Sediminitomix flava: one gene and its partner. The protein of the gene in region 2 interacts with the protein of the main gene of each other region in a pairwise test. Links are inferred from orthologs where the notes say so. Each region holds a gene or a part of one and is shown on either strand. Other genes may lie near its edges. The genes, in order: ftsZ and rlmN.

Region 1 (7,165 bases), on a different replicon or contig from region 2:
TGTAAAGAAAGCTGAAGAATCTTCAAACATTTCCATTAATGTGGTAAATGTTGGTATTTCTGGTAAACACATTCGTTGTTTTGAACAACGAGGTAGTTACACACGTCCTCATCATGATGCTATAATTTCAGTTGAAGATGTAGAGCGTTTGTTTGACGATCAGCTAAAAACTGTGACCTCTCCAGGTACAGATATCCTGCATGTCTTACCTCAGTATTTCTCTGTAGATTATGAAAATAATGTAAAAGATCCAGTTGGAATGGCAGGTGTAAAGCTTGAAGCAGATTTCCAATTAGTGACAGCTGAGATAAATGAGATAAAGAAGATCAGAAATTGTTTAGAACAAGCTGGTTTAGAAATCGAAGGTTTATACTTAGATCCTTTGGTTACAGGGCTTGCTACTTTGAACAAGGAAGAGAAAGAGGCTGGTGTTGCAGTTATAGATATTGGAGGAGGTACAACTGATATTGTAGTTTACTACGATGGTATTGTGAGACATACTGCAGTAATTCCTTTTGGAGGAAATATCATTACTTCAGATATCCGTCATGGATGTTCTGTGATGCCTTCACATGCTGAAACTCTTAAAGTGAAGTTTGGTAAGGCTTTAGCAGAAACTGCATCTGATTATGAATATATCTCTATTCCAGGTTTTAGAAATATGGAAACAAAAGAGATATCTCTTAAAAACCTTTCATATATCATAGAGGCAAGAGTTGAAGAAATCTTTGACTTGATTCTTATGGAACTTGAAAATTCAGGTTTCAAAGATAAGCTTTCTTGTGGTGTTGTGTTTACGGGAGGTAGTGCTCTTCTTAAAGATATTTGTAAGTTGTTCTCTTACAGAACTGGCTTGGATGCTCGTATTGGTTACCCTAATGAATATGTAGGGAAAACTCAAGACGAGATCATCAAAAATCCTAAATATGCTACTTGTTTAGGGCTTGTTCTTGCAGGGTTCAGGTCTTTGGATGATAGAGATGAAGATCGTTTAGAACCTCAAGCAGTTGAGGAGAAACAACATCATCAAGAAATTCCATATGTACCTATGGAGGAAAAATCTTCTATTCATATTGAAAAAGAAGAACGTAAGGGTACTATTTTTGATAAAATCCTAGATAAAACAAAGCAATTTCTTAAGGATGACTTTGATGATAAAAGTAATTATTAATCTGACATCAAATCAGAAGCTTTAAGATTAACAACTTAATACTTCTTATTAGTGACGAATACTCTTATCTTTGAAATCCAAAAAAATATTTGCAATTTTAAATGTGAAATAGCTAAAGGGTACACTATTTTTTATGTGATAGAGGTATTAGGTGTATCACAAAATACTAAAGCTAATTAAGGAGGCTTAATTATAAGGACTATGGAAGCAACGGGTTACGAGTTTAATATACCACAAGGCGGAAGCGATTCTAAAATTATAAAGGTAATAGGTGTAGGTGGTGGCGGTGGAAATGCCGTTAAATATATGTATGAAATGGGGATTCATGATGTAGACTTTTACATTGTGAATACTGATATTCAAGCATTGAATTCTAGCCCTATACCAAATAAAGTTCAGATAGGTACAGCTTTAACTGCTGGTTTAGGTGCAGGTGCAAAGCCTGTAGTTGGAAGAAATGCAGCTGAAGAAAGTAGAGAAGAACTTGAAAAGTTACTAGGTGATAACACTAAAATGGTGTTTATTACTGCTGGTATGGGTGGTGGAACTGGTACTGGTGCCGCTCCTGTCATTGCTGAAATAGCCAAAAGTCTAGATATACTTACTGTAGGTATTGTTACAATGCCTTTCAAATTTGAAGGTGCGCCTAAACAAAGACGCGCTCAAGAAGGTATTGATGAGCTTAGACAGTATTGTGATACCGTACTTGTGATTTTAAATGAGAAACTTCACGAAGTTTATGGAAAGACTTCATTCAAAGAAGCTTTCTCTCATGCAGATAATGTATTAACGATTGGAGCTAAATCAATTGCAGAAATTATTACTGTAGAAGGCGTTATCAATGTCGATTTTGAGGATGTTAATACAGTAATGAAAGACTCTGGTGCTGCGGTAATGGGCTCTGCTGTTGCTGAAGGTGAAAATAGAGCAATTCGTGCAACTCAAGGAGCAATTGCTTCTCCATTGTTGAATAACACAAATATTCATAATGCGAAATACGTATTATTGAGCCTTGTTGTAAGTGATCTTGACTCTTTCCAAATGGAAGAATTGGATGAGATTACTGAATATATCAGATCACAAAGTAGCCAAGATACGGAAGTGATTTTTGGTGTTGCAACAGATCAATCTTTGGGTGAGTCTATCTGCGTAACAATTATTGCAACTGGTTTTCCAAACAGAGAAAACCCGAACGATGAAGAAGCAGTAGTTGAAAAAAAGACTATTCATGAAATAGATAGTTCGGAGTCTTTTGTTCGTCAGTCAAAAGAGTCTATTTCATCTGAACAACAGGCAGTGAAACCTGTTTATAAAGCTCCTGCTACTCCTGAACCAGCTCCTGTAGAAGCTAAGTCTACGCCAGAACCTTCTATTCAAACTTCAGAACCTACTGAAAACAGTGAGTTCATTATTCATGAAGTAGAAAAACCTTCTGTGCCTAATTTTGAGGAACCAAAGGTAAATAGAAGACCAGAAAAGAAAATTTTCGATATCAACGATGAATATCCATCGGATTCATTGAACGAAAATCCTGTCGTAAATAATGCTCGACCTTCAAGATTGAGAGTATCTCAATTGAAGTCTATTTCTGATATGTCACCAGATGAAATTAGAGAGAGACAAGAGGAGCCTGCTTTTAGAAGAAAAGGAGTTCAGTTAAATGAATCTGAAGGAGAAAGTAATGATCCTTCAAGATATCAAGTTAAGAAAGACGGTATTGATGGAGGAAATAGATTTTTACATGATAATGTAGACTAAACCTCTAGATAATTTTGGATATTAAAAATGGATTGAGTTTTAGATTGTTTAGAAAAACAATTTAGAATTCAATCCTTTTTTATTTAGGATACTTTTTAAACAAATAGAGGAATCAATAAGCTTGATTCCTCTATTTGTTTATTTATAAATTACTTTCTTATAAGCTTCTAATGTAGGTAGCAACTTGTTCCATAAGCCACATTGGGGTAGAAGTAGCTCCACATATCCCAATTTTATCATTTTCTTTAATCCAATTAGGATCTATTTCATCTTCATTTTCCACGAAATAACTTCTAGGATTATTTTGAAGACAAACGCCATAAAGTGCTTTACCATTTGAACTTTTCTTTCCACTCACAAAAATGATAACATCATTTTCAGATGAGAATTTAACCATCTGAGGCTCTCTATTAGAAACTTGACGGCAAATAGAGTCATTGGCATCGAATAACTCTAAAGTAGCATCTTCACCATGGATTTGAGTTAATCTCTTTTCGATTTCCTCTTTAAGTCCATAAAATCCTTTTGTACTTTTCGTAGTTTGGCTGAATAATACGATAGGACGGTTGAAATCTACTTTTTCAAGATCATCAATGGTTGTGACAATAATCGCTTGATTACCTGTCTGCCCATTAAGACCAATAACTTCAGCATGACCATCTTTTCCATAAATGACCATTTGCCCATTTATTTCTTTAGCACGATCATAAGCATTTTTTACTCTATTTTGTAGCTTCAAAACCACAGGGCAAGAAGCATCTATTAGCTCGATATTATTTTCAATCGCAGTTTTGTATGTTGCAGGTGGTTCACCGTGTGCTCTGATCAGAACTTTACAATCTTTAAGTGTAGCAAGTTCATCTCTATCAATGACACGTAATCCTTTTGCATGAAGTCTTTTCACTTCCATACTATTATGAACGATATCTCCTAAGCAGTATAAACTACCAGATTCATTCATTTCTTCTTCAGCCATTTGAATGGCAAACTCAACTCCGAAACAATAACCAGATTTTTGGTCAATAACTACTTCCATAAATTTGTTTAGCTTGAGTAGAATATTGTGGGAAATATATTTAAAGGATTACCCTTTTAATCCAAAAACAGTTTAATCTATTAATTGTTTTTAATAAGCGCATTTGCCCAATCAACAATTTGTTTTACTTGATCATCAAACTTGAGATTTGTAGTGTCAAGTACTAAAGCATCATCAGCTTTTCTGAGTGGACTTTCCTCTCTTGTAGAGTCAATGTGATCTCTTTCCTTAAGGTTTTCTACAATTTCTTCAAAAGAAGCCGTAAGTCCTTTAGATTCCATTTCTATTTGTCTTCTTCTAGCTCTTTCCTCAACATCTGCAGTCATGAAAACCTTGAGTTCAGCAGTAGGAAAAACGACAGTTCCAATATCACGACCATCCATGACAATGCCTTTTTCAATGCCCATTTTTTGCTGTTCTGCAACTAAGAATGTACGAACAGATTTTATAGCACTGACATTACTTACATTATTTGTGACTTCCATTGTACGGATGTGAGCTTCAACTCTTTCTCCATTGAGAGTAACTTCAATTGCTCCCGTCTCAGGATTTTTATCAAAACCTACAGTGATTTTCGCTAATTCACTTTCTACATCATCTAAATTTTCAAGATTAATCTTGTTTTCTAAGAAGTGAAATGTAACAGCACGATACATCGCCCCAGTATCTATATACACATACCCTAACTCTTTTGAAACGATCTTTGCCGTTGAGCTTTTCCCACAACCTGCATGTCCATCTAAGGCAACTATTATTTTCTTCATCGTGTCTTATTATTAAAAGAAGTAAAGATAAAATAATTATGATCTAAGACCAATCTAACAGAAATCTATAATCAGATATTTAGAAAACAGACTTCAACTTAAAACCTATATACTATTATGAAAAAACTATATTTAATATTCTCGATAGCATGTTTACTGACATTTAATATAGATTCATTATTAGCTCAAGAAAATATCAGCGAAGTACAAGAGTTGACAAAAGAGGAGAAAAAGGCATTAAAAAAGGAGCAGAAACAAAAGAAAAAAGAGGAACGTCAGAAAGAAAAAGAACTAAGGAAAAGTCAAGAAAGTGCAATTAAGAATGCAGAATTTGAATTGGCTAAAAAAAGCTTAGAAGATACAACATTTCTTTTGAGTGCTGATTATCTCTTTACTAAGAGAGGTAGAATGATTCCTGTGACAGAAAGGACAAATTTTATTTATGTAAAAGATGGTGAAGCCACTTTACAATTAGCATTTAATGGTTTTATGGCACCGGGTCCGAATGGTATAGGAGGTATTACGCTAGAAGGGAGAATATCTGATATAAAGTGTACCACAACAAAAAATGGCTCGATAAGCTATAGGTTTAATGTCATGGGATCGGGGCTTATGGCAAATGTAACGGTTCATCTAGTGTCAGGAAGTAATGTAGCAACAGCTACAGTGAACTCAAATGTGAGTAGTGGAAGGATAGAATTTAAGGGGACGCTCACTCCTTTAGATGAAAATGCAATCTATAAAGGCATGCGATCTTTCTAATATTGAAAAAATATCTACCTAAAATATAACTCTAAGAAGAATCTTAGAGTTTTTTTAATTCTTTTATTTAGACATAAATAATATGATATCCTTCTAACTAAAATCAATTATCTTGATTTTTAATTGATTACAAAATATTATACCAATAAGTGTCAAAAGTACAGAATATATCTTGGAAAAGATCAATTTAAAGAATGATAAATATCATTATATATCCTGCGAGGAGTTGGTATGTTTGCAATGTCATCGATCGGGATTCTTTTCATAATTTTCATGTTATAAGAGAAATTGATCCTTGACAGGAACAACTATTGAGTTAACAAATTTTATATATCCTTTAACCACATTCTAGACTATGTCAACAATTAAAGTTGGTATCAACGGATTCGGTAGAATCGGAAGACTAGTTTTCCGTGCAGCGCAAGCAAAAGAAAACATCGAAGTAGTAGGAATTAACGACCTTTTGGACGTTGATTACATCGCGTACATGTTGAAATATGATTCAGTACACGGTAGATTCGACGGTGAAGTAGCTGTTGAAAACGGAAACTTGGTTGTTAACGGTAAAACAGTTCGCGTTACTGCTGAAAGAAATCCTGAGGATTTGAAGTGGGATGCAATTGGTGCTGAATATGTACTTGAAGCTACTGGTATCTTCTTGACTGAAGAAGGTGCTCAAAAGCATATCACTGCTGGTGCGAAGAAAGTAGTTATGTCTGCTCCTTCTAAAGACCACACTCCAATGTTCGTTTACGGTGTAAACCACACTGAATTGTCAGCTGATGTAAACATCGTATCTAACGCATCATGTACTACTAACTGTCTTGCACCTATCACTAAGGTATTGAACGATAACTTCGGTATCGCAGAAGGTTTGATGACTACTGTACACGCTACAACTGCTACTCAAAAAACTGTTGATGGTCCTTCAATGAAAGACTGGAGAGGTGGTAGAGCTGCATTGTCTAACATTATCCCTTCTTCTACAGGTGCTGCTAAAGCAGTAGGTAAAGTTATTCCAGAAATGAACGGTAAATTGACTGGTATGGCTTTCCGTGTTCCTACAGCAGACGTTTCTGTAGTTGACTTGACTTGTCGTCTAGAGAAAGGTGCTTCTTACGAGGACATCAAAGCAGCTATGAAGAAAGCTTCTGAAACTCCAGTTGCAGAAGGTGGTCTTCAAGGCGTATTGGGTTACACTGAAGATGCAGTTGTATCTCAAGACTTCGTTTCTGATGCAAGAACTTCAATCTTCGACGCTGATGCTGGTATCGCATTGAATGACAACTTCGTGAAAGTTGTTTCTTGGTACGATAACGAGTGGGGTTACTCAAACAAATGTCTTGAGTTGATCTCTTACATGGCGTCTCTATAATTGATATAGATACCAAAATTGTAAAAGGCGAGCTTTTCGAAGCTCGCCTTTTCTTTTCTCTATTTGTTTCTATATAAAATAGACCTCCCATTTTACTTACAAATGAATTCTGAAATAGCTTTAAAGTTTAGACTACATTTAGAGGAATTAATTTCTTTGACTGATGATGAGTTTGAAGATATTTATTCCTATTTCAACTTAAAGAAGTTAAGAAAGCATCAATTCTTAGTTCAAGAAGGCGATTCTGTAAATCACGAATACTGGGTAGTTGAAGGATTGCTTAAAACATATGCTATCGA
Region 2 (7,180 bases):
AGTTTTTCGCCAACGAGCTGATTCATCAAGGTAGATTTACCTACATTAGGTTTACCGACGATACTTACAAAACCTGCTTTGTGATTTGCCATATTCTTGAAATATTTAAAAGAGATTGAAAACTAGTCATTTAACATTGTGTTTTCAATATTCTTCACACTTTGTTCAAATTTATTTCATTTATTTTCAACAAAGGTATTGGATTATCGTATAAATACCTATACCTTTGCATTCGCAATTCGGAAAGGTATCACATTTTCTTAATGCAAATTACATCGCGGGATGGAGCAGTTGGTAGCTCGTCGGGCTCATAACCCGAAGGTCACAGGTTCGAGTCCTGTTCCCGCTACTAAAAGTCTTTTCAATTACTAGACTTTCACAAAAAGAAGTAATGCGATATCGCGGGATGGAGCAGTTGGTAGCTCGTCGGGCTCATAACCCGAAGGTCACAGGTTCGAGTCCTGTTCCCGCTACTAAAAGTCTTTTTAATTACTAGACTTTTTCAAAAAGAAGTAATGCGATATCGCGGGATGGAGCAGTTGGTAGCTCGTCGGGCTCATAACCCGAAGGTCACAGGTTCGAGTCCTGTTCCCGCTACTACAGAAGGATAAACTAGTCTTAGTTTATCCTTTTTTTATAACTATAGCTAGAAAGAAATCCTTCAGTAATTTTTTTAATAAGTCAATTTTTAGAAATTTGATAGAATGAGAAATTTCTTCGAATCAAATTAATTGTTTGACTTTGTATTTCTCTCCAATTTTGGCTTATAACTACTAATCATATATTTATGGCATTGAATAGAGCAATAGCTCCTGAAGCTTTCCCCATTTCAGATTTCGAAATCCAAAAGGCTGAGAAAATCACTTTAGATAATGGCGTACCTGTGTATTTTATCAATGCCGGGAATCAGTCTATCGCATCTATGCACCTATTATTCCGTGCAGGTCGAGCGTATGAAAAATATCAAGGGGATGCTCATTTTTGTGCTAAACTTTTAATGGAAGGTACTTCTGAGAAGTCAAGTGCAGAACTTGCTGAGGCATTTGAACAAATTGGAGCAAGTGTATATACTTCTGCTTCCTTCCAATCCTTAATTATTGAATTACATTGCCTAAATCGATTCATAAAAGAATCGACAGCTTTGGTTTCATCAATGCTGGCAGATGCAACTTTCCCTGAGGAGGAATTCCAGCATATTAGCGAAGTAAGTATTCAAGGACATCGTATTAACCTTGAGAAAAATAGCTATTTGGCAGGGCAAAAATTCAGAGAAAAGCTATTTGGAGAAGGTCATCCGATGGCTTATGAGCTTTCTGAAGAATTTATTAATAATTATCAGCTATCCTATGCCGTTAATCACTATAATGAGCAAGTGAAAGGAAGTGCGTTTGAAATTTTCTTAGCAGGAAAAGTAGATGAGAAAATTTTAGAAGACCTGAATAGTACGCTGGGGCAAATAAAGATTGAAAAAGCATTACCTGCAGAACCAGAAGTTTCTTTTGATGCGTTGGTTGGTAGCAAAGAATATATAGAAAAAGAAGAAGCTGTTCAGACTAGTATCCGAATTGGTAAACGCCTTTTTGATATTAAGCATGAGGATAAAGTTCCTTTTGAAGTTGCTAATGAGATATTGGGTGGTTATTTCGGTTCTCGCTTAATGCGTAACATCAGAGAAGAAAAAGGATTGACTTACGGAATACATTCTTCTTGCTCTTTCCCAAAGAAAACAGGCTATTGGACAATTGGGGCTGATGTGAAAAAAGATGATAGAGAATTAGCACTCCAAGAAATTTATAAGGAGATTCAGATTCTTTGTGACGAAAAAGTAGATGAAGGGGAGTTAGAGCTTGTGAAAAACTATATTGCAGGCGAGTACATCAAGTCAATCAATACACCTGTGTCATTGATGGAGTATGCGAAATTGAAGCATTTTCATCATTTGACAGATCAGCATCTAGATCAATACATTTCAGAAATACATGCGGTTACAGCTGATGATGTACAACGCATGGCTCAGAAGTATTGGAGTGATGGTATGGTAGAAATTCTAGTAGGTTAAAATATTTATAGGCTTAATTATTTTTTAGATATGAAAAAATATGGACTGATTGGGTATCCTTTGACACATTCTTTTTCAAAGAAATATTTTGCAGATAAATATGAAAGAGAAAACATTACTGATGCTCAATACGAGTTGTATGAACTTGCTCAGATTGAGGAATTCAAAGATTTGATCTCTGAAAATAATTTTTCGGGCTTGAATGTGACTATTCCTTACAAAGAACAAGTCATTCAATTTCTAGATAAGCTAGATCCTCAGACTGCGGAAAGGATTGGTGCAGTAAACGTAATAAAGTTTGAAGAAAACGGTCAGAAAGTTGGCTATAATTCAGATTATATTGGTTTTGCTCGTTCTTTAGATAAGTTTTTGCCTCATCATAATATGAAGGCGCTTATTCTTGGAACTGGAGGTGCTTCAAAAGCTATTAGAGCTGTTTTGGATGATCGAAATATTCCGCATAAATATGTGAGTAGAAATGCAGGAGAGGATATCTTGAGTTATGATCAGCTGAGTGAAGAGCTTATGGGAGAATATCATTTAATCATCAATACAACGCCATTAGGTACGTACCCGAAAGAAGATACTTTTCCGAATATTCCTTATGAGTACCTCACAGAAGATCATTACTTAATGGATTTAGTATATAACCCAGAGGTGACTTTGTTTATGCAGAAAGGCTTAGATAAAGGAGCTAAAGCTAAAAATGGTCATGAGATGTTGATCGGTCAAGCAGAAGGAGCTTGGGAGATCTGGAATCAGTAAATTTTTAGGCACAAAAAAGGGATAGTATTCAAATACTATCCCTTTTTTATATTAAATATTCTTAGTGAATTCCTTCTTTCTTTTCTGACTCAGAGGCTAGTTTCGCCATCTCTTCATCGTGTTTGGCAAACTTTCCTTGGAAGATCATAATGAATACAACCCCTAAGAAAATTGCTGAATCAGCGATGTTGAAAACAGGGCTGAAGAACAAGAATGGTTTTCCGCCGATCATTGGGAACCAAGTAGGGTAAATACCTTTTACCATAGGGAAATAAAGCATATCGATTACTTGACCGTGGAACCAAGGAGTAGGTGAGCCTGGAATTGCATTATTTTCGATAAGTACTCCATAAAACACACTATCAATAACATTACCAATTGCACCTCCCATAATCATCGCTAAACAAATCAGAAAGCCTGGATGAGTCTTCTTTTTAGCCATATAGTAGATGGCATATCCCAAACCACATGAGGCTAAAATTCTGAAACTTGTAAGGAAGAATTTACCATACTCGCTGTCAAATTCCATCCCGAAAGCCATTCCTGGGTTTAGTAGATAATGTAGTCGGAACCAGTCTCCCAATACATAGATTTCTCCTATAGTACCCATCTCCATGTAATTATGGACAAGGATTTTTGATAGTTGGTCAATGAAAATGACAAACAAACTGATAAGGAAAAATTTATGAACTTTTACTTCTTTATTCATGTCTCCTGTTTTATCTCAAAAAGTGCTTTACAAGTACATTTCTTGAAAAGCAGTATTGAACAAATTTATGGGATTTATTCTGAGTACGAAAATGAAATTTGTCAAAAACACCTTTTTTAAGAAAATATATTATTGCACTATTTTCTTAGTTTAGTCTTTGATTTCACTTTCTGCGTGGTCTTTATTTGCAAGCTGACCACATGCCGCATCAATATCTTTTCCTCTACTTCTTCTGACGTGAACATTCACCCCTTTCTTACGAAGGTATTCACTAAATTTATCTAGTCTGTCTCCTTCAGATTTCGTGAATTCAGCATCTTCAATTGGATTATACTCAATGATGTTCACTTTACAAGGAAGGTGCTTACAGAATTGATAAAGCTCTTCCGCATCTTTTAGCGAATCATTGAATTTATTGAAGGCAATATATTCGTAAGTAACAGGATTCTTTGTTTTTTGGAAGTAGTATTTTAATGCCTCTCTTAGTGCTTCTAAAGTATTCGATTCGTTGATCGGCATAATTTGATTACGCTTCACATCGTTTGCAGCATGTAAAGAAAGTGCAAGGTTGAATTTTACTTCATCATCACCCAGTTTCTTAATCATTTTCGCAATACCTGCGGTAGAAACCGTGATTCTTCTTGGAGACATTCCAAGTCCTTCTGGTGAAGTGATATATTCAATTGACTTCAAAACATTGGCATAGTTCAAGAGTGGTTCTCCCATTCCCATATACACAATGTTTGTGAGTGGATTGTCAAAGTATTTTTCCGCTTGGTTATGAATCGCTACAACTTGATCATAGATTTCTGCAGGATCAAGATTTCTGATTCTATCCATTTTACCTGTAGCACAGAAAGTACAGGTCAGAGAACAACCTACTTGAGAAGAAACACAAGCTGTCATTCTTGGCTCACTAGGTACAGGGATCAAAACGCCTTCAACAAGATGTTCGTCATGAAGTTTGAAAGTGGATTTGATCGTACCATCATTACTTTGTTGTTTGGTGTTGATCGTGATCGGAGAAAAGAAAAAGTGATCGTCTAATAATTGACGTGTTCCTTTTGAAAGGTTGGTCATATCTTCAAAAGATTGGGCAGACTTCTTCCATAGCCATTCATTGATTTGTTTGACACGGAATGCCTTCTCTCCATTTTCAACCAAAAATGCTTTGATTTCCGCAGACTTTACTTTTCGGATGTCTCGCTTTTTAATTTCTGTATCTACCACTGTTTCTGTATTTTCTATTGCTCTATTTTCTAGGGCGATCAAATTTTCGACTTGCAAAAGTAATGAATTCTATTTGTATGTTTTATACGCTTGAAGCGGATTTGATAGCAAAGGAGTAATATTCATGGATTAAATGTTTGTATTGCTCAAAATCGATCTCCTTTTCATTACTGAAAAAAATCTTATGATCTCCCCAAAAATAACAAACCCGAACTTATCGAATAAGTTCGGGTTTGTTGCTAATGATTCTAAAGTAGAATCAGCTAAGAATTATTGGTTGTTCTTGATCATACGATCAGCACGGTTGATCAATAATTCGAAGTTGTTTGAATCGCCAGCTGGTTGGTTCGATTGTGCTTGAGTAAAGTAATCCTTTGCTTTTGTAGCGTTATCGATCAAGTCAGCTTTCAATGCATCAACTTTAGCTTTATCCTTAGAGTTTTTCACTTTACCAGTGTAGTCTACCAAGTTCTCAACTTCACGGTTGAAACCGTTAGCTTTTTGGTAGTAGAAGTCACCGATGTTTACAAGTGCACCATAGTGATTAGGATTCAACTCCAATACTTTGTTGTAGCTCTCGATAGTCTTTTGCTCCAATTCAGCAGCTTCTTCAGCATTCTCAGCCTTTTTAGCTACATCCATTTTGTTAGAGTAAAGAAGACCAATGTTGAAGTAAAGCTCAGGGTTGCTAGGGTCAGCTTCCAAAGATTTTTTGTTTTCTGCAATTGCCTCATCGATTTTATCCATTTTCATGTATAAAACGATTTTAGTTTGTTGCAAGTTAGCATCTGTTGGGTGTACCTCAAGTGCATTCTCTACATAACCCAAAGTCTCAGCATATATCTTGTTAGCTTCTTCTTTCGCTGTAGCTTCTTTTGCTTCGATTCCAGCAATTTCTTCTTTTACTGGAGCAATTTTCGCTTCAGTTTCAGTAGCTAGTTTAGAGAATTTGTTGTAACGATCTTTTGCAGCTTTGCTTTTCTTCATGTAAGCTTTGTTCGCCTCAGCTTTGTCTTTGTAATCAGCCAAAGTTTCTTCTAGCGGACGAAGTTGCTCTTGCGTAGTTTGACGCTTTTGAACATCAAGCTCAGAAAGTTGAGTTTCGAATTCTTGTGCTTCACTCATTGTATAGTGAATCAACAATCTGTGTGCATCGATGTTTGTAGCACCTCTTTCGATCATTGTTTTACTCAACTCACGGATTTTTTCAGTATCAGGCTCGTCTAATTGCTGAGCACAGATCATTGCATTGAAGATAGCCGTAGTATCTGTAGAGATGATGTTACTAGCTGTCAAGAAGTCTTCCATTGCTGAGTTGAAGTCTTCCTCATTGTAAGCAGTACCACCTTTGTTCATGAAACCTTGGTATAGGTCTTGAACCTTACTGTTTTTACCTTGAATATAAGTTGAGTTTTCACCCGCAGCATAAGTTACCCATGCATCCTTATAAACAGCACTCGTTTCTTTCTCTTGTGATTTAATTGTATTGTACGCAGACAAAGCTGAGTCAATAGCTGCTTCTTGCATATCAGCAAAAATTGAGCTGTCAGACAAAGCAATTGCTGAGTATACATTACCTTTTACCAAAAGAGTTTTTCCTTTGATTGTTACAGGCTTACCTTTCTTTTGCAATTTCGCGATTTCTTTGTCAATCGCTCCTTCAATTTGAGTTTTAGCCTCGTTTAGGTCTCCTGCAACTAGAGCTGCATCAGCTTTGCTTACGCTTTGTGCATACGCACCATTTGCGGCAGCTACAGTTAAAAGAACTGCAACTGATCTTTTCACGAATTTCATTGAATATTCTGTTTGTTTATATATATAGTACAACTTATTCCTTTCCTGTTGCAAAAATAACAGAAAAATTGTTCTGAGAAAGCCCCAAATTCCGTAGTTATCCTTCAAGCTTCAAGGATATTTATCATATTTTTTATAAAAAATCACAAAAAATTCAATCTAGTTCAGCATACTCGATCAATAAATCGAGTTCTTTTTGTTTTTTATCCTTGTTGAGGAGCTGATAAACTGTGCTTCTGATACGTAGAATTTCTAGGTTTTCAGGTTGGATTTTCTGTGCTTTATCAAAAGATTTTAAGGCTTGAGTGAGGTGATAGTTGATTTCTTTTCTGAATACTTGGAAGTCTTGACGTGAAATTTTCTCTTGCTTGATAATCTTATTAAATTTTTTGTTAAGATCATCAATTTGTTCCAAAGCCAGTATATAATGAAGATGCCCTTCATTGTAATGTCCTTCAAAAAAATTAGGAAATTCTTTCGTGATTTGGGCATAAGACTTTAATGCACTTTCTTCTTGGTTGCTGTATTCTTCTATAAGCGCGTGATATAGCTTTTTATATTTTTTCCTGTCAGGAGTTGAAGGAAGTTGGTTGAGATAGGTCTGTGCTTTCTCAAATTCATCC

What was found.
Region 1: the proteins of rlmN (region 2) and ftsZ interact in binary tests that used the Escherichia coli proteins (3 or more experiments, as listed by UniProt). The link is inferred for Sediminitomix flava from one-to-one orthologs.

What each region holds. Positions count from the first base shown.
Region 1 is NZ_QGDO01000003.1:487,316-494,480, forward strand. What follows is about bases 724-3,650. They hold ftsZ (cell division protein FtsZ), read left to right. Parts: upstream 724-1,372; coding sequence 1,373-2,929; downstream 2,930-3,650. Other genes in these bases: ftsA (cell division protein FtsA), read left to right, coding at 724-1,171; BC781_RS13835 (4-hydroxy-3-methylbut-2-enyl diphosphate reductase), read right to left, coding at 3,087-3,650. In the rest of the region: more of ftsA, read left to right, coding at 1-723; more of BC781_RS13835, read right to left, coding at 3,651-3,965; cmk ((d)CMP kinase), read right to left, coding at 4,046-4,729; BC781_RS13845 (DUF4251 domain-containing protein), read left to right, coding at 4,847-5,491; gap (type I glyceraldehyde-3-phosphate dehydrogenase), read left to right, coding at 5,847-6,866; BC781_RS13855 (Crp/Fnr family transcriptional regulator), read left to right, coding at 6,969-7,165. UniProt on the Escherichia coli protein: Essential cell division protein that forms a contractile ring structure (Z ring) at the future cell division site. The regulation of the ring assembly controls the timing and the location of cell division.
Region 2 is NZ_QGDO01000002.1:1,186,521-1,193,700, reverse strand. What follows is about bases 2,724-5,665. They hold rlmN (23S rRNA (adenine(2503)-C(2))-methyltransferase RlmN), read right to left. Parts: upstream 4,764-5,665; coding sequence 3,684-4,763; downstream 2,724-3,683. Other genes in these bases: BC781_RS11920 (tetratricopeptide repeat protein), read right to left, coding at 5,034-5,665; BC781_RS11930 (lipoprotein signal peptidase), read right to left, coding at 2,886-3,533; BC781_RS11935 (shikimate dehydrogenase family protein), read left to right, coding at 2,724-2,824. Outside these bases: GTPase Era, read right to left, coding at 1-92; BC781_RS11940 (M16 family metallopeptidase), read left to right, coding at 788-2,059; more of BC781_RS11935, read left to right, coding at 2,090-2,723; more of BC781_RS11920, read right to left, coding at 5,666-6,557; BC781_RS11915 (tetratricopeptide repeat protein), read right to left, coding at 6,712-7,180.